3 regions of the Pseudomonas sp. MF08817 genome follow, and region 3 is predicted to be linked to each of the others. Evidence: predicted binding sites of a transcription regulator. Region 3 holds the regulator's gene; each other region holds the start of a gene.
The links. Region 3 encodes FliA, which starts transcription of late flagellar genes. Its sites were predicted from a motif close to CTAAAGTTTNNNNNNNNNNNGCCGNTAA; they were not measured.
Positions count from the first base shown of each region.

Region 1: the regulator FliA is predicted to act here: its motif matches at 3,350-3,377, upstream of AC19YR_RS07450 (methyl-accepting chemotaxis protein).
Region 2: the regulator FliA is predicted to act here: its motif matches at 5,643-5,670, upstream of AC19YR_RS04325 (methyl-accepting chemotaxis protein).

Region 1 is NZ_JCBCUY010000009.1:16,919-24,404, reverse strand. It holds gene AC19YR_RS07475 (FMN-dependent NADH-azoreductase) at 5-616, opposite strand; gene AC19YR_RS07470 (LysR substrate-binding domain-containing protein) at 746-1,654, shown strand; gene AC19YR_RS07465 (MmcQ/YjbR family DNA-binding protein) at 1,651-2,001, shown strand; gene AC19YR_RS07460 (DUF1294 domain-containing protein) at 1,998-2,396, opposite strand; gene AC19YR_RS07455 (undecaprenyl-diphosphate phosphatase) at 2,393-3,223, opposite strand; gene AC19YR_RS07450 (methyl-accepting chemotaxis protein) at 3,503-5,137, shown strand; gene pnuC (nicotinamide riboside transporter PnuC) at 5,320-5,883, shown strand; gene AC19YR_RS07440 (AAA family ATPase) at 5,880-6,416, shown strand; gene fapA (functional amyloid chaperone FapA) at 6,744-7,196, shown strand; gene fapB (fibril amyloid subunit FapB) at 7,199-7,486, shown strand, end outside.
Region 2 is NZ_JCBCUY010000004.1:145,050-152,535, forward strand. It holds gene ubiE (bifunctional demethylmenaquinone methyltransferase/2-methoxy-6-polyprenyl-1,4-benzoquinol methylase UbiE) at 1-289, shown strand, start outside; gene AC19YR_RS04285 (ubiquinone biosynthesis accessory factor UbiJ) at 289-912, shown strand; gene ubiB (ubiquinone biosynthesis regulatory protein kinase UbiB) at 909-2,513, shown strand; gene hisI (phosphoribosyl-AMP cyclohydrolase) at 2,655-3,053, shown strand; gene AC19YR_RS04300 (phosphoribosyl-ATP diphosphatase) at 3,046-3,378, shown strand; gene AC19YR_RS04305 (twin-arginine translocase TatA/TatE family subunit) at 3,406-3,681, shown strand; gene tatB (Sec-independent protein translocase protein TatB) at 3,693-4,085, shown strand; gene tatC (twin-arginine translocase subunit TatC) at 4,082-4,882, shown strand; gene AC19YR_RS04320 (16S rRNA (uracil(1498)-N(3))-methyltransferase) at 4,879-5,586, shown strand; gene AC19YR_RS04325 (methyl-accepting chemotaxis protein) at 5,711-7,486, shown strand, end outside.
Region 3 is NZ_JCBCUY010000014.1:31,539-39,024, forward strand. It holds gene flhB (flagellar biosynthesis protein FlhB) at 1-309, shown strand, start outside; gene flhA (flagellar biosynthesis protein FlhA) at 499-2,628, shown strand; gene flhF (flagellar biosynthesis GTPase FlhF) at 2,640-3,959, shown strand; gene fleN (flagellar synthesis regulator FleN) at 4,078-4,908, shown strand; gene fliA (RNA polymerase sigma factor FliA) at 4,905-5,645, shown strand; gene AC19YR_RS10670 (chemotaxis response regulator CheY) at 5,813-6,184, shown strand; gene AC19YR_RS10675 (protein phosphatase CheZ) at 6,215-7,003, shown strand; gene AC19YR_RS10680 (chemotaxis protein CheA) at 7,018-7,486, shown strand, end outside.

The DNA of each region.
Region 1 (7,486 bases), on a different contig from region 3:
GCGATCAGGCAGCGGCGAACAATTGTTCATCGATGTGCGCCTGGGCATCGCCCATGGCTTTGCCGCGCACGTCCTCACCGTAGCCCAGGCCATGGGCGCGAACGAACTCGACGTCGGTGATGCCCATGAAGCCGAGCATGACTTTGAGGTAATCCTCATGGCCGACACCCGTGGCCTGGCCCACGTGCAGGCCACCGGAGGTGGACACCACGATCACCTTCTTGTTGCCGCATAGGCCTTCGGGGCCGGCTTCGGTGTAGCGAAAAGTCTGGCCGGCGACGGCGATGCGGTCGATCCAGGCCTTGAGTTGGGTGGGAATGGTGAAGTTGTACATCGGTGCGGCGATCACCACGGCGTCGGCGGCGAGGAACTCGGCCAGGGTCGAGGCGCTGAGCTGGGCTTCGTGCTGCTGGGCGGCGTCACGCAGTTCGGCGCTGGTGCCGGCGGCGACCAGGGTGGCAGCACTGAAGTGGCTGATGGCGTCGCTCGCCAGGTCGCGGTAGGTGACGGCCAGGCCAGGCTCGGCGGCTTGCCAGGCGTGTACCACGCTGCGGCTCAACTGACGGGAGGCCGAGTTGTCGCCCAGAATGCTCGAATCGATATGCAGAAGTTTCATGTGGGATCTCCAAGTGAGGACCGCGACAGGGCGATCAAGTGGGGACAATCCTACAGGTGAATCCAATCACCTATTAGGCGGTAATAATGCGATTATTCGTCCCACTGACAGGACAATGAGCCCACCCCCATGCAAGACCTTAATGATCTCTACTATTTCGCCAAGGTGGTGGAGGCCGGTGGCTTCGCTGCCGCCGGGCGTTTGCTGGGCATTCCCAAGTCGCGCCTGTCGCGGCGTATCGCCGAGTTGGAAGAGCGCTTGGGCGCACGCCTGCTGCAACGCACCACTCGCAGCCTCAAGCTGACGGCCGTGGGCGAACGCTACCTGCGCCATTGCCAGGCGATGCTGCTGGAGGCGGAGATGGCCGACGAGGCGGTGGCGAGCATGTCCAGCGAGCCCCGTGGGCGGTTGCGCATGTCGTGCCCGGTGGGCCTGGCCCATGAGTTCCTGCCGGGGGTGATCGGCAGCTTTCTTGAACGCTACCCCCAGGTGCAACTGGACGTGATGCTGGTCAACCGCCGCGTGGACCTGGTCAGCGAAGGCATAGACGTAGCCTTGCGGGTGCGCGAGTTGGGCGATGAAGACCCGCTGCTGGTAACCCGTCGCCTGCGCCAGGCGCAAATGGTGATGGTGGCCAGCCCGGCGTTTTTGCAAGAGCGCCAAATCGAACGCCCCGACGACCTGAAAAGCGTCCCGGTGCTCGGCGCCCTGGAAAGCGATCGCCTGGTCCACCTGCGCATGCTCGACCAGCAAGGCCACGCCACCGAGCTGAGCCTGGAAGCCCGCCTGGGCATCGATGACTTTGTGGTGCGCAAGGCCTGCACCCTGGCGGGCCTTGGGTTCACCCTGCTACCGATGATGTACTGCGAGCAGGAGCTGCAAAGTGGCCAACTGGTGCAACTGCTGCCCGATTGGTCACTGCCCGGCGGCTGGTTGCTGGCGGTGTACCCTCACCGCCGCGGGTTGTTGCCAGCCGTGCGCGCATGGATCGATCATCTGGCCCATTCATTCAATGCCTGTGGGGATCGCCTGTTATGAAGATGAACGAAGCCGATGTGGCAGCCTTCTGCCTGGCCTTGCCCGGCGCCCGGGAAGACTACAAATGGGGCGGTGTGCGGGTGTTTTCGGTGGCGGGCAGCAAGATGTTTGCCCTGCAGAACCTACGCGGCGATTCCCTGGCATTCAAGGTGGACAAGGATCTGTTCCTGGGCCACGTCGACCGCCCGGGCATCGGCCCCGCGCCGTATCTGGCGCGGGCGCAGTGGATCATCATGCAAACCCCCTACCCGCTGGGCGCCGAAGAACTGCAAGGCTTGCTGCGACGCTCCCACCAGTTGGTGGTGAGCAAACTGCCCAAGCGCACCCAGGTCGGCCTGTTGCTCTAGAAAATCGAAAACAGGGTGGCGCCGAGGAACAGGCGATCGATCCAAAACACCTGGTGCGCCAGCACGATCAGCCAGAACACCAGTTGGTAGGAGACTTTGCGGGTTTTGTGGCGCAGTAACTGCTGGGCCAGCAAGGCGCCGGGCCAGCCGCCCGCCAGTTCCACCGCGTGCAGGACGTTTTCCGGCACGCGCCACTGCCCGGCGCGGGCCATACGTTTATCGCGCCAATAGAGCAAGAACGCCAACAGGCTGACCGCCCCGTAGGCCACCAATGGGATCGGTGACACCCCGCGCAACCACAAGGCCAGCGAGCCACCCAATGGCAACGCAACCAGCAGCACAAACACCAGAACCTTGAGGCGCGGGTATTGCAGTGCGCCGTTCGGCGCCTTCATGGCTGGGCCGCCGTCCAGTCCACCCAGGCGAACTGCCAGGTGGCCAGGATCAGCAAGCCGAACACGATGCGATACCAGGCAAACGCCGCGTAGCTGTGGTTAGCGATGAAGCGCAGCAGGCCCTTGACCGCAATCATGGCGAAGATGAAAGCGGTGACGAAGCCAATGGCGAACACCGGCAGGTCGGCGGGTTGGAACAAGTCGCGGTACTTGTAGCCCGAATACACCGCTGCCCCGACCATGGTCGGCATGGCGAGAAAAAACGAGAACTCGGTGGCGGTTTTGCGCGACAGGCCAAACAGCAAGCCACCGATGATGGTCGAGCCCGAGCGCGAGGTGCCGGGAATCATCGCCAGGCACTGGGCGAAACCGACCTTGAGGGCATCCTTCCAAGTGATGTCGTCGACGCTGTGGGCGTGCACCTCGTGCTCGCGGCGCTCGGCCCAGAGCATCACCACACCGCCCACCACCAGGGCGGCAGCCACGGTCACGGGGTTGAACAGGTATTCATGGATCAGGTCGGCAAAGACCACCCCCAGCACCACCGCCGGTAGAAAGGCGATCAGCAGGTTGGCGGTAAAGCGCCGTGCGTTCGGCTGGGTGGGCAGGCCCACGACCACGTCGAGGATCTTGCGCCGAAACTCCCAGACCACCGCCAGGATCGCCCCTAGCTGGATGATGATGTTGAAGGCCATGGCCCGCTCACCGCCGAAATCGAGGAGGTCGGCAACAATGATCTGGTGTCCCGTACTGGAAATGGGCAAAAACTCCGTCAGCCCTTCTACAACTCCAAGAATCAATGCCGATGCGGCGGTCCAAAAATCCATCAAGCCCCCGTGAAGCAATGCCCCTGGCATGCCCCGTCAATAATTTTTATGCGTTCACTGCGACAACATAGCGCGTACTGGCGCGCGCCTGAGATCCGTAGAATCGGGAAAAATTCCCTGAGCGCTGTTCAGGTTTGCCCAACGCGGCCGAAATCCTAGCAGACATACCGGTTTGGCGCTGTCGCGTTAGTAGACTTGGGTAGGGTTGGTGCCATTGGCCAAAGCATGCTTGGATGGCTTGGCCTTAATGACAAGAACAAGAATCTGGAGTGACCGGTAATGAATAGCTTACGCAGTGTGTCGATCAGCCGCCGCTTGTGGCTGATCCTGGTGGTGTCTGTGTTGATGCTATTGACCTTGGGCATGTTGATGCTCAATCAGATCCACAGCGACCTGTACCAGGCCAAGGCCGAGAAAACCCGCCATGTGGTGGAGACCGCCAATGGCGTGCTCACCTACTACCACGGCCTGGAAACCGCCGGCACCCTGAGCCGCGAAGCCGCCCAGCAACAAGCCCTGAACGCCGTGCGCGGGCTGCGCTACAACCAGGACGACTACTTCTGGATCAACGACCTCAAGCCCGTCATGGTCATGCACCCGGCCAACCCGAAGCTCGAAGGCAAGGAACTGTCCGGCATCAAAGACCCGGACGGCTTTGCGCTGTTCAACGCCATGGTCGCCATCGCCCAGGAAAAAGGTGCCGGCACCGTGGACTACCGCTGGCCGAAACCGGGGGCCGAGGCACCGGTGCAAAAAACCTCCTACGTGCAACTGTTCCAGCCCTGGGGCTGGATCATCGGCTCGGGGGTATATATCGACGATATTCAGGCCCAGTTCTATGAGCAGGTCTGGAAAGCCTCGCTGATTGGCATCGTGATCGCGCTGGTGATGGCGCTGCTGGTGATCCTGATTGCCCGCAGCATCGTGCAGCCGTTGCAGGAAGCTGTGCACGCCATGGCCAACATCGCCAGCGGCGAAAGCGACCTGACCCGCAGCCTCGACACCCACGGCCAGGACGAAGTCACCCAACTGGCCCGTCACTTCAACACCTTCACCGCCAAGCTGCGCCAAGTGGTGGGCCAGCTGCAGCTCTCGGCCAGCGCCCTGGGCCAGTCGTCTACGGATCTGGGCAACAACGCCAGCCAGGCCCAGGAACGTAGCCAGCAGCAGTCCCAGCAAATGGAACTGGTGGCCACCGCCATCAATGAAGTCACCTACGGCGTGCAGGACGTGGCGAAAAACGCCGAGCACGCCGCCAGCGAAATGCGCGATGCACAGGTCCAGGCCCAGCAGGGCCAGGTCAATATCGACAGCAGCCTGCAACAGATCGACCAGTTGTCCAGCACCATCGACCAAGCCGTGGAGGTGATCCGCACCCTGTCGGCCGAAAGCACCCAGATCGGCAGCGTGCTGGAGGTGATCCGCTCGATCGCCGAGCAGACCAACCTGCTGGCGCTGAACGCTGCCATCGAGGCCGCCCGCGCCGGCGAGCAAGGCCGCGGCTTTGCCGTGGTGGCAGACGAGGTGCGGCTGCTGGCCCAGCGCACGCAGAAGTCCACGGCGGAAATCCAGGCAATGATCGAACGCCTGCAAAACCATTCCGAAGCCGCCGTGCGGGTGATCGGTGACAGCAGCCGTGCCTCGCAGTTGACTATCGAGCAAGCCGGCCTGGCCGGCGCCAGCCTGAGCGCCATCGGCCAGGCCCTGCAAAACCTCAACGGCCTCAACGCCTCCATCGCCAGCGCCACCCTGCAACAAGCCCATGTGGTCGAAGACATCAACCAGAACGTCACCCAGGCCGCCGGGCTGTCCCAAAGCACCGCCCTGGCTGCCGAACAATCGAGCCTAGCCAGCGTTCACCTCAAGGAATTGAGCGAACAGCTCAACGCCCTGCTGCGCCAGTTCAAGGTCTGACCTTCCCTCCCGGCCCGCTGCTGCTGTTGTAGCAAGCGGGCTTGCCCGCGCTCGGGCGCGTAGCGGCCGTAAAAATCTTCCGGGCACACCACCGTCGGGGCGCACTGCGCACCCCAGCGCGGGCACGCCCGCTTGCTACGGGGTACAATCCCGGCCCTCTTCGTGCTCTGCAAGGAAATGCCATGTCCGGGTTAGAACTGTTTGCCGCAACGCTCGGCGTGATAGCCGTGTGGCTGACAGTCAAGCAAAACCCCTGGTGCTGGCCCATCGGCCTGGTGATGGTGCTGCTTTACAGCTGGATTTTCTTCGAGGTCAAACTCTATTCCGACATGCTCTTGCAGGTGATCTACGCCGCGTTGCAGCTCTACGGCTGGTGGCAGTGGACCCGTGCCGGCGAGCGCCACAGCGGCCGCCAGGTCACCCGGCTCAACACCCAGGCCGTGGCGCAGGGCCTGGCCATCGGCGCAGTCGGCAGCCTCGCGCTGGGCGGCGCCATGGCCCATTGGACCGACGCCGCGCAACCCTGGTTGGACGCGGCCCTCACCGGGTTCAGCCTGGTGGCACAGATGTGGATGGCGCAGAAACGCCTGCAATGCTGGGCCTTGTGGATTGTGGTGGACGTGATCTTCGTCGCGCTGTTCGTCTATAAGGGCCTGTACCTCACCGCCGCCCTCTATGCCCTGTTCACCCTGATTGCCGTGCAGGGCTGGCGCCAATGGCGCGCCGACCCGGCGTTGCAGCCATGAAAGTGCTGGTGTTGAGCGGCCCGGAATCCAGCGGCAAGAGCTGGTTGGCCGAAGGCATCCAGCAGCGTTTTGGCGGTGTGCTGGTGGGCGAGTATGTGCGCCACTTCATGGAGCAAACCCAGCGCGACACCTGCCTGGCCGACATCCCGGCCATCGCCCGCGGGCAGTTGGCCTGGGAAGACCAGGCCCGCGCCCAGGCCCCGCAATTGTTGATTCTCGACACCCACCTGCTGAGCAACCAGCTCTGGAGCCTGGCCCTGTTCGGCGACTGCCCGGGGTGGATCGAGGAAGCACTACTGGCACGCCATTACGACCTGCACCTGCTGCTCTCTCCCGAAGGCGTGGCTTGGACGGGCGATGGCCTGCGCTGCCAGCCCGACCTGGCGCAACGCCAGGCCTTTTTCGATGCCAGCCACGCCTGGCTGCAACAGCACCAGCGGCGGTTCGAAGTCGTCACTGGCGATTGGACGGCGCGACGTGAGCAAGCCTTCGCCGCCGTGGAGCGCCTGCTCGCCACCCCGAACCAGGGCTGAAAAGCCTGCAAAATCCCCGAAACTGTCCATTCCTGATACACCCTTGCGCGCCGAACGCCACCCCCGCCAGCGGCACGCGCCTTTAATGGGGCAACTGTCACGCGGCTGATACAGCCCTGCCCAAAGGCCCGGTCTAGAGCGTTTTCACCACATCCAGCGGTTCTCGGCCCTCACGCCTGTCTCAGCGTTGATACAGGCTCGCTCGCGCTGTTCTCCGGCGCCGAGCTAACCCTTTGATTTAAAAACACAAACAAAAAGCGGCACGGCTTCTGCTCTACACCTTCGCAACGCTGACAAGGCCAGCGCATTGAAAGAAGGAATGCCGACATGGGCAACAACAATAAGCGCTTGAACCGCCTCCTGCTGACAGGCTGTGTCCTCAGCGCGATGTATTGCCTGCCCGTGGTGGCGGCCGGTGACGGCACTATTGTGCTCACGCGCCCTGTTGACCCCATTGCTGCCGGCCGCAAGCCGCTGGCGCCCAACCCCAACCCCACCACCGTCAACGCCAACCCCTCGCAACAGGTCTTGAGGGCTACGGGGGAGCTGAGCGATGGCGATTTCGCCGGGGTCAGCAGCGGCCAGCGCATCCAGCAGACCGTTAACAACACCGCCCCCACCCACATGCCCGGCCTCAACGTGGTGACCAACCCCAATGGCCTGCCCGGCATGGGCGCCAGCGCTGGCAGCGGTGCCGGTGCGCGGATCTCCGGCACCATCAACCGGGCCATGGAAACCGGCATGCGCCCCCTGATGAACCTAGGTGGCAAGGGGAACTGATGATGAAACTCACTGTAATGGCAATCGCCCTGCTCGCCAGCACCAGCGCCCTGGCCGACTCCGCCGTAGCGGTGGTCAACCAGGCCCGGATCGATAATTCCGGCGCGGCCTATCGCGGCAACCTGATGGTCAACCAGGCCGCCGGCGATCAACAGCAGCAAGTCAACAGCCGGGCCATTGCCATAGGCAAAGACGCCAAAGCCGTCAACAGCCTGCAGCAGAGCATCAATACCGCCGCCAACCGTTCGATGAACGCCAGCAGCGACATCAGCGGCAACTCATTCATCAAC
Region 2 (7,486 bases), on a different contig from region 3:
GCTGCGGGTGCTCAAGCCGGGCGGTCGCCTGCTGGTGCTCGAATTCTCCAAGCCCACCAACGCGCTGATGTCCAAGGTCTATGACGCTTACTCCTTCGCGTTCATGCCGATGGTGGGCAAGCTGATCCTCAACGACCCGGAAAGTTATCGCTACCTGGCCGAATCGATCCGCATGCACCCCAACCAAGAAACCCTGAAGTCGATGATGGTCGAGGCCGGTTTCGACCGCGTGACTTACCACAACATGACCTCGGGCATCGTCGCCCTACACCGCGGCATCAAGCCCTGATGTTGCTCAGCGGCCTGCTGGCGGGGGTCGAACACGGCCTCAACCGCGTCCTGCGCCTCGACAGCACGGCTCTGCCGCGCCTGGGTCATTTGAACGGCAAGGTGATCGCCGTCGACTGCCGCAGCCCGGCCTTGCAGTTGTTCATCCTGCCCAGTGATGAAGGCCTGATGCTGGCCGCGAACTGGGCCGCCGACGCCGATTGCACCTTGCGCGCCCCCGCGTCGAGCCTGCTGAGCCTGGCCCTGAGCAAGGACAAGACCGCGATCCTGCACGGCCCCGACGTCGAACTCGACGGCGACAGCGCGGTGCTGCTGGACCTGGCCGCCGTGCTGCAAGACCTGGAGCTGGACTGGGAGTACGAGCTCTCGCGCTGGCTTGGCCCCGTCGCCACGCAGTTGATCGGCGGCCATTTGCGCAGCCGCAGCCGTTGGTACAGCCAGGGGTTCGCCAGCCTGAACCAGAACCTGGGCGAGTACCTGAGTGAAGAAGCGCGTGCCCTTGTAGGCCTGCGCGAAGCCGAAGCCCGATTTAGCGAACTGGACCGGATCAAACTCGATCTGGAACGCCTTGAGGCGCGTGTCGAGCGCCTTTCCCGATCCCTTGATTCAAGCGATAACGCATGAAGCTGCTTGCCGTCCGCCGTTTGTTGCGCATCCAGCGCGTCGTGATCCGCTACCGTCTCGATGACCTGCTGTTCGACCTCCCATTGCCCTGGTTCCTGCTGGCCCTGCGCTATGCCTTGCCGTGGCGCTGGTTCCCGCGCAAGCCCCTGGACCTGAGCCGTGGCGCGCGCCTGCGCCTGGCGTTGCAGGATCTGGGGCCGATCTTCATCAAGTTCGGGCAGATCCTCTCCACACGCCGCGACTTGCTGCCCGAAGACATCGCCGACGAACTGATGCGCCTGCAAGACCGCGTGCCGCCGTTCGACTCGCAAGTGGCGGTCGATCTGATCGAAGCGCAACTGGGGCAGAAGATCAGCGACGTCTTCAGCCGTTTCGACATCGAACCACTGGCCTCCGCGTCGGTGGCGCAAGTCCACGCCGCGCAGCTCAAAAGCGGTGAAGAAGTAGTGGTCAAGGTCATTCGCCCGGGCCTCAAGCCGATCATCGCCCAGGACCTGGCGTGGCTGTTCATCCTCGCCCGCGCCGCCGAAAAACTCTCCGCCGACGCCCGCCTGCTGCACCCGGTGGACGTGGTGCAGGACTACGAAAAAACCATCTACGACGAACTCGACCTGCTGCGCGAGGCGGCCAACGCCAGCCAGCTCAAGCGCAACTTCGAGGGCTCGCCGCTGCTGTACGTGCCGCAGGTTTATTGGGACTGGTGCCGCCCCAAAGTGCTGGTGATGGAGCGCATCTATGGCATTCAGGTCACCGACCTGGCGACCCTGGCCGACCAGCGCACCGACATGAAGGCCCTGGCCGAACGCGGCGTAGAGATTTTCTTCACCCAAGTGTTCCGCGACAGTTTCTTCCACGCCGACATGCACCCGGGCAATATTTTCGTCAGCACCGTGAACCCCTGGAGCCCGCAGTACATCGCCATCGACTGCGGCATCGTCGGCAGCCTGACGCCCCAGGACCAGGACTACCTGGCCCGCAACCTGTTCGCTTTCTTCAAGCGCGACTACCGCCGCGTGGCGCAACTGCACATCGATTCGGGCTGGGTGCCGGCCGAGACCAAGCTCAATGAGTTCGAGGCGGCGATCCGCACCGTGTGCGAGCCGATCTTCGAAAAGCCGCTCAAGGACATCTCCTTCGGCCAAGTGCTGATGCGCCTGTTCCAGACCGCTCGGCGCTTCAATATGGAAGTGCAGCCACAATTGGTGCTGCTGCAAAAGACCCTGCTCAACATCGAAGGCCTGGGCCGCCAGCTCTACCCGGACCTGGACCTGTGGAACACCGCCCAGCCGTTCCTGGAACGCTGGATGCGAGAACGCGTCAGCCCCAAGACCCTACTGGGCAACCTGCAAAGCCAGGTCGAGCAATTGCCGCACCTGGCCAACATGACCCGCGACCTGCTGGAACGCATGTCCCAACCCCACGCCGCGGACCCCGCGCCGCCCTGGCACCGGCGCAAGGACGACTGGTTCCTGCGCCTGCTGGGCGCCGCGCACCTGGCAGGTGGCGCGGTGCTGGCGGCGGGCGGCCCGCTCGGTGAAGCAGGCCACTGGCCGGCCGGCGTGATGGTGGCCGTGGGCTTGTATCTGGTCGTGCGCCGATAGCCAGCCGGGGTATCGGCTGGCACACTGAAGCGAATTAGTTACAAGTTGCAAGCTGCAAGCGAATCGGCGGCGTGACCTAGGTTAGTAAGCTTTTACTTGCAGCTTGAAGCTTCAAGCTCGCCTCTTTTTCAGGAACTGAAAATGAATAACTGGCTGGACGAGATCAAATGGGACGCCGATGGCCTGGTGCCAGCAATCGCCCAGGATCACAAGACCGGGCGCGTGCTGATGATGGCGTGGATGAACCGCCAAGCGCTGCAATTGACCGCCGCCGAGAACCGCGCCATTTATTGGTCACGTTCGCGTGGCAAGCTGTGGCGCAAGGGCGAAGAGTCCGGCCACGTGCAGCATTTGCATGAACTGCGCCTGGACTGCGACGCCGACGTCATCATCCTGAAAGTCGAGCAGGTTGGCGGTATCGCCTGCCACACCGGCCGCCAGAGCTGCTTCTATCGTGTCTTTGAAAACGGTGCCTGGGCAACCGTCGACCCAGTACTCAAAGACCCGCACGCCATTTATTCGGACCACAAACATGACTGACACCCTGACCCGCCTGGCCCAGGTGCTCGAAGAGCGCAAAGGCGCCAGCGCCGACAGTTCCTACGTCGCCAGCCTGTACCACAAGGGCCTGAACAAGATTTTGGAAAAAGTCGGCGAAGAATCGGTCGAGACGATCATCGCCGCCAAGGATGCCGCCATCAGCGGTGACTGCAGCGATGTCATCTACGAAACTGCTGACCTCTGGTTCCACAGCCTGGTCATGCTCGCCCAACTGGGGCAGCACCCGCAGGCCGTGCTCGATGAACTGGAACGACGCATTGGCACCAGCGGGCATACCGAGAAAGCCTCGCGCCCGTCCACCTGAATTCAACTTCTAGAGAGGAAACGCAACATGGGCATTTTTGACTGGAAACACTGGGTCGTCATTCTGGTTGTCGTGGTGCTGGTGTTCGGTACCAAGAAACTGAAAAACCTGGGCACCGATGTCGGCGAATCGATCAAGGGCTTTCGCAAAGCCATGAACGACGACGAAAAACCGGCCGAACCCAACGCATCCACGGCGCAACCCGTGCCGCCGGTGCAGCCCCAGGCTTCGCCACTGAGCCAGCCGCACACGATCGACGTGCAGGCGCAAAAAGTCGAAGAGCCGATCCGCAAAGACTTGTGAGCACCCAATAAATGTTCGGTATCAGCTTCTCTGAACTGCTGCTCGTCGGCCTCGTCGCCCTGCTGGTGCTGGGCCCCGAGCGCCTGCCGGGTGCTGCGCGCACCGCAGGCCTGTGGGTCGGGCGCCTGAAACGCAGCTTCAACGCAATCAAGAATGAAGTTGAACGGGAAATCGGCGCCGACGAGATTCGCCGGCAATTGCACAACGAGCACATCCTGTCGTTGGAGCAAGAGGCCCGCAATATCCTCAACCCGCAGCAGAAAAACCCCGGCACGTTCACCCCGCCGGTACAGGAACCGCCCGCCGCGCCTAGCGTCGAGCCTGCTGCGGTTGTTACCCCGACAGAATCCGTGGCGGCTACCACCGCCGCTTCCGAGCCCACTTTGCCGCCGCGAGCCCCATGAGCGCTGATAAACCGGAACACGACCAGCACATGCCGCTGGTCTCGCACCTCACCGAGCTGCGAACCCGCCTGCTGCGCTGTGTCGCGGCGATTTTCGTGATCTTCGCCGGGCTGTTTGCCTTCACCCAGCAGATCTACACCTTCGTCTCCACGCCGCTGCGCGATTACCTGCCTGTCGGCGCGACGATGATCGCCACGGACGTCTCGTCGCCGTTCCTCACGCCGCTGAAGCTGACGATGATGGTGTCGCTGTTCCTCGCGATCCCGGTGATCCTGCACCAGATCTGGGGCTTCATCGCGCCGGGCCTGTACAAGCACGAAAAACGCATTGCCGTGCCGCTGCTGGTGTCGAGCATCCTGCTGTTCTACACCGGCATGGCGTTCGCCTACTTCCTGGTGTTCCCGCTGATCTTCAAATTCTTCGCCGCCGCCACCCCGGCGGGCGTCGAGATGATGACCGACATCACCAGCTACCTCGATTTCGTGATGACGCTGTTCTTCGCCTTTGGCGTGGCGTTCGAGATCCCCGTCGCCGTGGTGCTGCTGGTGTGGATTGGCGTGGTGGACGTCAAGTACCTGAAGAAGATCCGCCCCTACGTCATCATCGGCTGCTTCGTGGTGGGCATGATCCTCACCCCGCCGGACATCTTCTCCCAGACCCTGCTGGCGATCCCCATGTGGTTGCTGTTCGAGATCGGCATCCTCTTTGGCAGCCTGGTCAGCAAGCGCGGCGAGCACCCCGACGACCCGCCTTCGGACAGTGAACCCCAAGACCAGCCGCCAGCGACCCAAGCGTGAACCTGCTGCTGCTCGAAGAGGCCGACTTCATCGCGCCGGACCGCGCCGTGCTGGGCGGGCGGCGCCTGACCCATATGCAGGAAGTACACCGCGCCGCCGTCGGCGACAGCTTGCGGGTCGGGCGCATTGGCGGCTTGATGGGTTCGGCGCAATTGCTGCGCCTGGACAGCCATGAAGCCGAGTTGCAGATCAGCCTCGACCAACCGCCGCCGGCCAAGCTGCCGCTGACCCTGCTGCTGGCCCTGCCCCGGCCGAAAATGCTCCGCCGCGTGCTGCAAACCGTCGCCGCCATGGGCGTGCCGCGGGTGGTGCTGGTCAACAGCTACCGGGTGGAAAAAAGCTTCTGGCAAACCCCGTTCCTGGAACCTGCCGCCGTGCGCGAGCAATTGATCCTGGGCCTGGAACAAGCGCGAGACACAGTGCTGCCCGAGATCATCATCGAGAAGCGCTTCAAGCCCTTCGTCGAAGACCGCTTGCCCGCCCTGGCCGCCGATACCCTGGGCCTGGTCGGCCACCCCGGCCCTTACCCGCCGTGCCCGCGCGGCCTCGACGAACCGGTGACCCTGGCCATCGGCCCCGAGGGTGGCTGGATCCCCTACGAAATCGACCTGCTGGCCAAGGCCGGCCTGCAACCGGTGCAACTGGGCGAGCGTATCCTGCGGGTCGAAACCGCCGTCACGGCGCTGCTCTCACGGTTGTTCTAAACGCTCCTGTAGCAAGCGGCCGCTCCAGTTACAGACAAAGGTCTTACATCCAAATCCTACAGAACCCACAGCGACGGCCGATAAATCCCTTATAGAACCAGTTGTCTTTTCAGGGAGTTACAGCATGTACCGGTGGTTAGCCCATAGCTTGGGAAATGTGAGTGTCAATCTGAAACTCAGCATCGGCTTCGGCCTGGTGCTGCTCCTCACCCTGCTGATTACCCTGACCGGTTGGATCGGCCTGGGCCATGTGATCGAACGCGGCGACAAACTGGGCTTTATTTCCAGCCTCAATGAACTGACCAAAGACCTGCGTGCCGCGCGCCTGACCTACGAACTGCACCACGGCGAACAAGGCACCGAGGCGGTCAGCGACCTGTTGAATAAACTCGATGCCAGCCTGCAACAGGCCCGCACCTACATCACCCACCCCGAAGACGTCACGCTGATCGGCCAGCAACAGGCCGCCGTGGCCGAGTACAAGCGCGGTTTCGTCAATTTGGCCGAGGCCAACCAGAACCGGGAAGCCAACCGCGCCCAGCTCATCGCCACCGCTAATGCGGCGATGGCCAGCGTGGCGCAGGTGGAAAAATCCCTGCTGCAAGGCGAAAGCGTGGCGCAGTTCAACAGCGTCATCGAGTTGAGCAAGCTGATCCAGCAAGCGCGCTTCCAAGTGCGCGGCTACACCTTCAGCACCAAGGCCGAGGCCCTGCAACCGGCACTCGAGGCCGTCGACAACGCCCTGGCCTACCTCACCGGCCTGCCCGCCGCGCTGCCCGAGCAGCACATCGCCCACCTGCAACAGGCCAGCGAGGCACTCAAGGGCTACCGGGTGGCCGTCACCCAGTTCGCCCAGGCCCAGGAAGCCAACGTCGCGGCCCTCAAGCACATGGCCGACCAGGGCACGCGCCTGATGGACCTGAGCAACCAACTGACCGTCTCGCAAACCGCCAAGCGCGACAGCGAAGCGGCCAGCGCGAAAAGCACCCTGATGCTAGCCACCGTGCTGGCGCTGGCCTTCGGCCTGTTCGCCGCGTGGAGCATCACCCGGCAGATCGTCACGCCCCTGCAGCAGACCCTCAAAGTGGTCGAGCGCGTGGCCTCTGGCGATCTCAGCCACGACCTGGATGTGCAGCGCCGCGACGAACTCGGCCAACTGCAACAGGCCATGCAGCGCATGACCGTGAGCCTGCGTGAGTTGATCGGTGGCATCAGCGACGGCGTGACGCAAATCGCCAGCGCCGCCGAAGAACTGTCGGCCGTGACCGAGCAGACCAGCGCCGGGGTCAACAGCCAGAAAGTCGAAACCGACCAAGTGGCCACCGCCATGCACGAAATGGCCGCCACCGTGCAGGAAGTGGCGCGCAACGCCGAGGAAGCCTCCGAAGCCGCCGTGGCCGCCGACCAGCAGGCCCGCGAAGGCGACAAGGTCGTTGGCGAGGCCATCGCCCAGATCGAACGCCTGGCCACCGAGGTGGGCAACTCCACCGAGGCCATGAGCCATCTGCAACGCGAGAGTGACAAGATCGGCAGCGTGCTGGACGTCATCAAATCGGTGGCGCAACAGACCAACCTGCTGGCCCTCAACGCGGCCATCGAAGCGGCGCGCGCCGGCGAGGCGGGCCGTGGTTTTGCGGTGGTCGCCGATGAAGTGCGCAGCCTGGCCCAGCGCACGCAAAAATCCACCGAGGAAATCGAAGAGCTGATCGTCGGCCTGCAAAGCGGCACCCAGCAGGTGGCGACCATCATGGACAACAGCCGCACCCTCACCGACAGCAGCGTGGAACTGACCCGCCGCGCCGGGGGCTCGCTGGACAACATCACGCGCACCGTCTCGGCGATCCAGGCGATGAACCAGCAGATCGCCGCCGCTGCCGAGCAGCAAAGCGCCGTGGCCGAA
Region 3 (7,486 bases):
GCCCTCAAGTACGACCCGGAGAAGGGCGCTGCGCCCATGCTGCTGGCCAAGGGCAGCGACTTCACGGCGTTGAAGATCCGCGAAATAGCCGTGGCCAACGACATCCTCCTGCTGGAGTCGCCGGCCCTGGCGCGCTCGATTTTCTACTCCACCGAGCTTGAGCAGGAAATCCCCGCGGGGCTGTACCTGGCCGTGGCCCAGGTGCTGGCCTATGTCTATCAGATCCGCCAGCACCGGGCGGGCAAGGGCAAGCGCCCCGACCCCCTCAAAGACCTGCCGATACCGCCGGATTTGCGCCGCGATTCCTGATGTATTGCTAGCCGGCCTGGCCCAAGTCGGCCCCTGTGGGGGTGGGCTCGGCCGCGATAACGCCCTCAAACCCACCTAAAACGCCCGCCCGCATCCCCCTGCGCAAAAGTTGGAAGGCTTCTTGCAGTAGCCGCCCTGCGCCTGCCTCTGGCGTCAAAAGATTGCTTTAAAAGGAACGGTGAATTTCCGGTGGATCGCTCTAACTTGCTCAACTCGGCGCGCAACAACCTGACTGACCTGTCGCGGGGCAATCTGGGTGTGCCGTTGTTGCTGTTGGTCATGCTGGCAATGATGATGTTGCCGATCCCACCGTTCCTGCTGGACGTGTTCTTTACCTTCAACATCGCCCTGTCCATCGTGGTCCTACTGGTGTGCGTGTACGCCTTGCGGCCGCTGGATTTCGCCGTGTTCCCCACCATTTTGCTGGTGGCGACGCTGCTGCGCCTGGCGCTCAACGTGGCGTCCACACGGGTGGTAATGCTCCACGGCCAGGACGGCCACGCCGCTGCGGGCAAGGTGATCCAGGCCTTCGGTGAGGTGGTGATCGGCGGTAACTACGTGGTCGGTATCGTGGTGTTCGCGATTTTGATGATTATCAACTTCGTCGTGGTAACCAAGGGTGCCGGGCGGATTTCCGAGGTCAGCGCCCGCTTCACCCTCGACGCCATGCCCGGCAAACAAATGGCCATCGACGCCGACCTCAACGCCGGCCTGATCGATCAGAACCAAGCCAAGATGCGCCGCACGGAAGTGGCCCAGGAAGCCGAGTTCTACGGCTCCATGGACGGTGCCAGCAAATTCGTGCGCGGCGATGCCATCGCCGGCCTGCTGATTCTGTTCATCAACCTGATCGGCGGCATGGCCGTGGGTATCTTCCAGCACGGCATGACCTTCGGCGATGCGGGCAAGGTGTACGCCTTGCTGACCATCGGTGACGGTTTGGTGGCGCAATTGCCATCACTGCTGTTGTCCACCGCTGCCGCGATCATGGTGACCCGGGCTTCGGGTTCCGAAGACATGGGCAAGCAGATCAACCGGCAGATGTTCGCTTCGCCCAAGGCCCTGGCGGTGTCCGCCGGGCTGATGGCGGTGATGGGCCTGGTGCCGGGCATGCCGCACTTCTCGTTCCTGAGCATGGCAGCGGTGGCCGGTGGCGCCGCGTACCTGTTCTGGAAAAAACAGAACACCGTCAAGGTCCAGGCCCTGGAAGAGGTGCAGCGCCAGCAGGAGCTGCTGCCGTCGCCGGCCCGCGCCCAGGAAACCAAGGAGTTGGGCTGGGACGACGTGACCCCCATCGACATGATCGGCCTGGAAGTGGGCTACCGCTTGATCCCGCTGGTGGATCGCAACCAGGGTGGCCAGTTGCTGGCGCGGATCAAGGGCGTGCGCAAGAAGCTGTCCCAGGACCTGGGCTTTCTCATGCCCACGGTGCATATCCGCGACAACCTCGACCTGGCGCCCAGCGCCTATCGCCTGACCCTGATGGGCGTGATCCTGGCCGAAGCGGAGATCTACCCGGACCGCGAACTGGCAATCAACCCCGGCCAAGTGTTCGGCACCCTCAACGGCATCACCGCCAAAGACCCGGCCTTCGGCCTGGACGCGGTGTGGATCGAAATCAGTCAGCGTTCCCAGGCGCAATCGCTGGGCTACACGGTGGTGGACGCCAGCACAGTGGTGGCGACCCACTTGAACCAGATTCTCTACAAGCACTCCAGCGAACTGCTGGGCCACGAAGAGGTCCAGCAACTGATGCAATTGCTGGCCAAGGGCTCGCCGAAACTGGCTGAAGAGCTGGTGCCGGGGGTGCTGTCGCTGTCGCAGTTGCTCAAAGTGCTGCAAGCCTTGCTCGCCGAACAGGTGCCGGTACGCGACATTCGTAGCATTGCCGAAGCCATCGCCAATAATGCAGCCAAGAGTCAAGATACTGCCGCTTTGGTTGCCGCGGTGCGCGTCGGATTGTCCCGCGCTATCGTGCAAAGCATTGTAGGCACTGAGTCTGAGCTGCCTGTCATCACCTTGGAACCAAGGTTGGAACAAATATTGCTCAATAGTCTGCAGAAGGCAGGGCAAGGCGCCGATGAAGGCGTTCTGCTGGAGCCAAGCATGGCCGAGAAGCTGCAGCGTTCGTTGATCGACGCCGCTCAGCGCCAGGAAATGCAAGGTCAACCGGTGATTCTGCTGGTAGCCGGCCCCGTTCGCGCGATGCTCTCGCGGTTCGGACGCCTGGCGGTCCCGGGTTTGCACGTGTTGGCGTATCAGGAAATTCCTGACAACAAGCAAGTGACCATCGTTGCGACAGTAGGGCCCAACGGCTGAGGTAGTGGGTTATGCAAGTGAAGCGTTTTTTCGCCGCCGATATGCGTCAGGCCATGAAACTGGTGCGTGATGAGCTGGGCGCGGATGCGGCCATCATCGGCAACCGGCGGATCGCTGGCGGTGTCGAGCTGACGGCTGCCCTGGATTACAAACTGTCGGCCCTGGCCCCGCGCGTGCCGAACATCGAACTCGAAGACGAACTGCGCAAGACCCAGTCGCGCATCGTGACCGCCCAGGCCGAATTGAGCCTGCGTGGCGACGGCGACCCGAGCACCAATCGCCAGTTGTTCGCCGGCCTGCCGCTGACTGCCGCCGAACCGCTGATCGAACCGACCTTCGTCGAGCCGCCACGCCCGGCGCCGGTGGCCCCGGCCTCGCAGTCGGTGGACCAGCGCGCGTTCGACTCCATGCGCTTTGAACTCAATGGCCTGCGCGAACTGCTGGAAGTGCAGCTCGGCTCCCTGGCCTGGAACCAGTTGCAAGGCAGCCGCCCGCAGCAGGCCAACCTGTGGCGGCGCCTGCAGCGCATCGGCTTGTCCGGGCCGCTGTCGCGGGACTTGCTGGCCCTGATTACCGAATTCGACGAACCTCGCCAGGCCTGGCGCATGCTGTTGGCGCACTTGGCGCGCATGATCGCCACGCCGGAAATCGAACCCCTGGAAGAGGGGGGTGTGATTGCCATGGTCGGCCCCGCCGGCATGGGCAAGACCACCACCCTGGCCAAATTGGCGGCCCGTTACGTGCTCAAGTACGGCGCGCAGAACATCGCCCTGGTGAGCATGGACAGCTACCGCATCGGCGCTCAGGAGCAGCTCAAGACCTTGGGCCGCATCCTCAACGTCTCGGTGACCCATGTCGATCCGGGCCAGTCCTTGGCGCAAGCCCTCGACCCGCTGCTGCGCAAGCGCGTGGTGCTGATCGACACCGCCGGCCTGCAGGCCAGCGACCCGGCCCTGCGTATGCAGCTGGAAAGCCTGGCCGGGCGCGGCATCCGCTCCAAGAACTACCTGGTGCTGGCCACCACCAGCCAGAAGCAAGTGCTGACCGCCGCGTACCACAGTTACAAGCGTTGCGGGCTGGCTGGCTGCATTCTGACTAAGCTGGACGAGACGGCGAGCCTGGGCGAGGTGTTGAGCCTGGCTATCAGCCATGAATTACCGGTGGCCTATCTGACCGATGGGCCGCGTATTCCCGATGACTTGCACTTGCCGCGCCGCCACCAATTGGTCAGCCGTGCCGTAAGTGTGCAAATGCAGGAAGAACCCAGCGAAGAAGCCATGGCTGACATGTTCGCTGACCTTTACCACAGCCCGGCCAAGCAGGTCGGCTGAGGTTTAATGAATAGATTGCAGTGAACCTACATCGATGGCCTGCCACGCATTGTTCCAACGGTGAACGCGCAGCCAGTTATGTGGCCTCCGTCTAAGTAAGACAAGGTATAGAAAGAACATGGGCAGCATGCATCCCGTACAGGTGATCGCGGTGACCGGCGGCAAAGGTGGCGTCGGGAAGACTAACGTGTCAGTGAACTTGTCCCTGGCTCTGGCGGAGCTTGGCCGACGCGTCATGCTGCTGGACGCCGACCTGGGTCTGGCGAACGTCGACGTGTTACTGGGGCTGACCCCCAAACACACCCTGGCCGATGTGATCGAGGGGCGCTGTGAGCTGCGCGACGTGCTGCTCCAGGGCCCCGGCGGGATCCGCATCGTGCCGGCAGCCTCGGGCACCCAGAGCATGGTGCACCTGAGCCCGGCCCAGCATGCCGGCCTGATCCAGGCGTTCAGCGACATCGGCGACAACCTCGACGTGCTGGTGATCGACACGGCCGCCGGGATCGGCGAGTCGGTGGTCAGTTTCGTGCGCGCGGCCCAGGAAGTGCTGCTGGTGGTGTGCGACGAACCCACCTCCATCACCGACGCCTACGCCCTTATCAAACTGCTCAACCGCGACTACGGCATGAACCGCTTCCGCGTACTGGCCAACATGGCCCAGAGCCCGCAGGAAGGGCGCAACCTGTTCGCTAAGTTGACCAAGGTCACTGATCGCTTCCTGGACGTCGCCTTACAATACGTCGGTGCGGTTCCCTACGACGAGTGCGTACGCAAGGCTGTGCAAAAGCAGCGTGCAGTCTACGAAGCGTTCCCTCGTTCCAAGTGCGCACTGGCGTTCAAAGCCATCGCCCAGAAGGTCGATACCTGGCCACTGCCCGCTAACCCGCGCGGGCATCTGGAGTTTTTTGTCGAGCGGCTTGTGCATCAAACGGCGGGACCTGTGCTATGACAGCCAGCGGCTACAACCTTTACAAGAAGTCGGCGCGTGACAGCCAATACGAATTGATCGAGCGCTACGCGCCCTTGGTCAAGCGCATTGCTTACCACCTGCTGGCACGCCTGCCCGCCAGCGTCCAGGTCGAAGACCTGATCCAGGCCGGGATGATCGGTTTGCTTGAAGTCTCGACCAAGTACGACGCCAGCAAGGGCGCCAGCTTCGAGACCTACGCGGGGATTCGTATCCGCGGCGCGATGCTCGATGAGGTGCGTAAAGGCGACTGGGCCCCCCGTTCGGTACACCGCAACACCCGGATGGTCAGTGATGCCATTCGCTCAATTGAAGCTAAAACCGGTCGTGACGCTAAAGATCACGAGGTTGCGGCCGAACTCCAATTGAGCCTCGATGATTATTACGGGATTTTGAACGACACCTTGGGCAGTCGCCTGTTCAGCTTCGACGACCTCTTGCAGGACGGCGAGCATGAAGGGCTGCACGAGGATGGCGCGAGTGCTCATCTGGAGCCGTCGCGCGACCTGGAAGACGAGCGCTTCCAGGCTGCGCTGGCGGACGCGATTGCCAATTTGCCGGAGCGTGAGCGACTGGTCTTGGCGCTGTACTACGACGAAGAGCTGAACCTCAAGGAAATCGGTGAGGTCCTGGGGGTCAGCGAGTCGCGGGTCAGCCAGTTACACAGCCAGTGCGCGGCCCGCTTGCGGGGGCGTTTGGGGGAGTGGCGAGCGCGCTGACAGGCAGTGTGGGGGCTCTGCGAACGGGGCCGGTACGGCGTAGCGCCGTACCGGTCTCGGCTCGTTTTGCTCCATGTCGCCGGTGAGTGCCCAGCCTGATTGATGAAATGGCGTGTCCAGGTGCTGGATGCGTTTAAGACTGCTTGGAGGTCGAATTGGACAAGAACATGAAAATCCTCATCGTTGATGACTTCTCAACGATGCGGCGGATCATAAAAAACCTGTTGCGTGACCTTGGGTTCACCAACACGGTCGAGGCAGACGACGGCACTACCGCCATCCCTGTGCTCAACAGCGGCAGCATCGACTTTCTGGTGACGGACTGGAACATGCCTGGCATGACCGGTATCGACTTGCTGCGCCATGTGCGCGCCGACGAAAAACTCAAGCACCTGCCGGTGTTGATGGTCACCGCTGAAGCCAAGCGCGAACAGATCATCGAAGCAGCCCAGGCCGGGGTGAACGGCTATGTAGTCAAACCCTTCACGGCCCAGGCGTTGAAAGAAAAGATTGAAAAAATCTTCGAACGCATCGGTTGATGCGCGAAGCCAGTCCGCCACGGGGGCGCTATGGAGCATAACGAATCATCGCAGGGCGATTTTGAATCGACTCTGAAAAAACATGCCCACGAATTGGTCGAAAGCCTTGAAAAAGGCAAGTTCGGCGACGCGGTGCAACTGATCCATGAGCTCAACCAGACCCGTGACCGCGGCCTGTACCAGGAAGTCGGCAAGCTGACGCGCGAATTGCACAGCGCCATCGTCAACTTCCAGATCGACCCGCACATGCCGCAAGCCGAAGAAGTGTCCCAGATCACGGATGCCACTGAACGCCTGGGTTATGTTGTCAGGCTGACCGAGGCTGCGGCCAATCGCACCATGGACCTGGTGGAAAACAGCACGCCGCTGGTCAACGGCTTGGGCCACGACGCCCAGGCCCTGAGCGCGGACTGGGCACGTTTCATGCGCCGCGAAGTGGGTGCCGAAGAGTTTCGCGATCTGGCGCGCCGGGTCGAGGTTTTTTTGGCCCGCAGCGAGAAAGAAACACGCGTGGTGTCGGGCAACCTCAACGACATTCTGCTGGCCCAGGATTACCAGGACCTCACCGGCCAGGTCATCAAGCGGGTGACACAACTGGTCACGGAAGTCGAAAGCAACTTGCTCAAGCTGGTGCTGATGGCCAGCCAGGTCGACCGGTTTGCGGGCATCGAGCATGACCGCGACGAGATCCTGGCGCAAAAAGATCCACAAAAACACCTGGCGCAGGGTGAAGGTCCGCAGATTCATGCCGATAAACGTGAAGACGTTATGTCCGGTCAGGACGATGTAGACGATTTGCTTTCCAGTCTTGGATTCTAGGAGCACCCACAAAAATGAGCTTCGGCGCCGATGAAGAGATCCTTCAGGATTTCCTGGTTGAGGCCGGCGAGATTCTTGAGTTGCTGTCCGAACAACTGGTCGAGCTGGAAAGCCGACCGGATGATGCGGACTTGCTCAATGCAATTTTTCGCGGTTTTCACACTGTAAAAGGGGGCGCCGGCTTCCTCCAGCTCAATGAGCTGGTGGAGTGCTGTCACATCGCCGAGAACGTGTTCGACATCCTGCGCAAGGGTGAACGGCGCGTCGACTCGGAACTGATGGACGTGGTTCTCGAAGCCCTGGACGCGGTCAACGGCATGTTCAGCCAAGTGCGTGAGCGCTCTGCGATCACCGCTGCTACGCCGGAACTGCTGGCAGCCCTGGCACGCCTGGCGCTGCCAGCCACCGACCAGCCTGCGCCTGCGGCTGAACCGGCCCCGGCTGCGGCCGAGCCCGAGCCTGAAAGCGCCGGCGGCGACATTA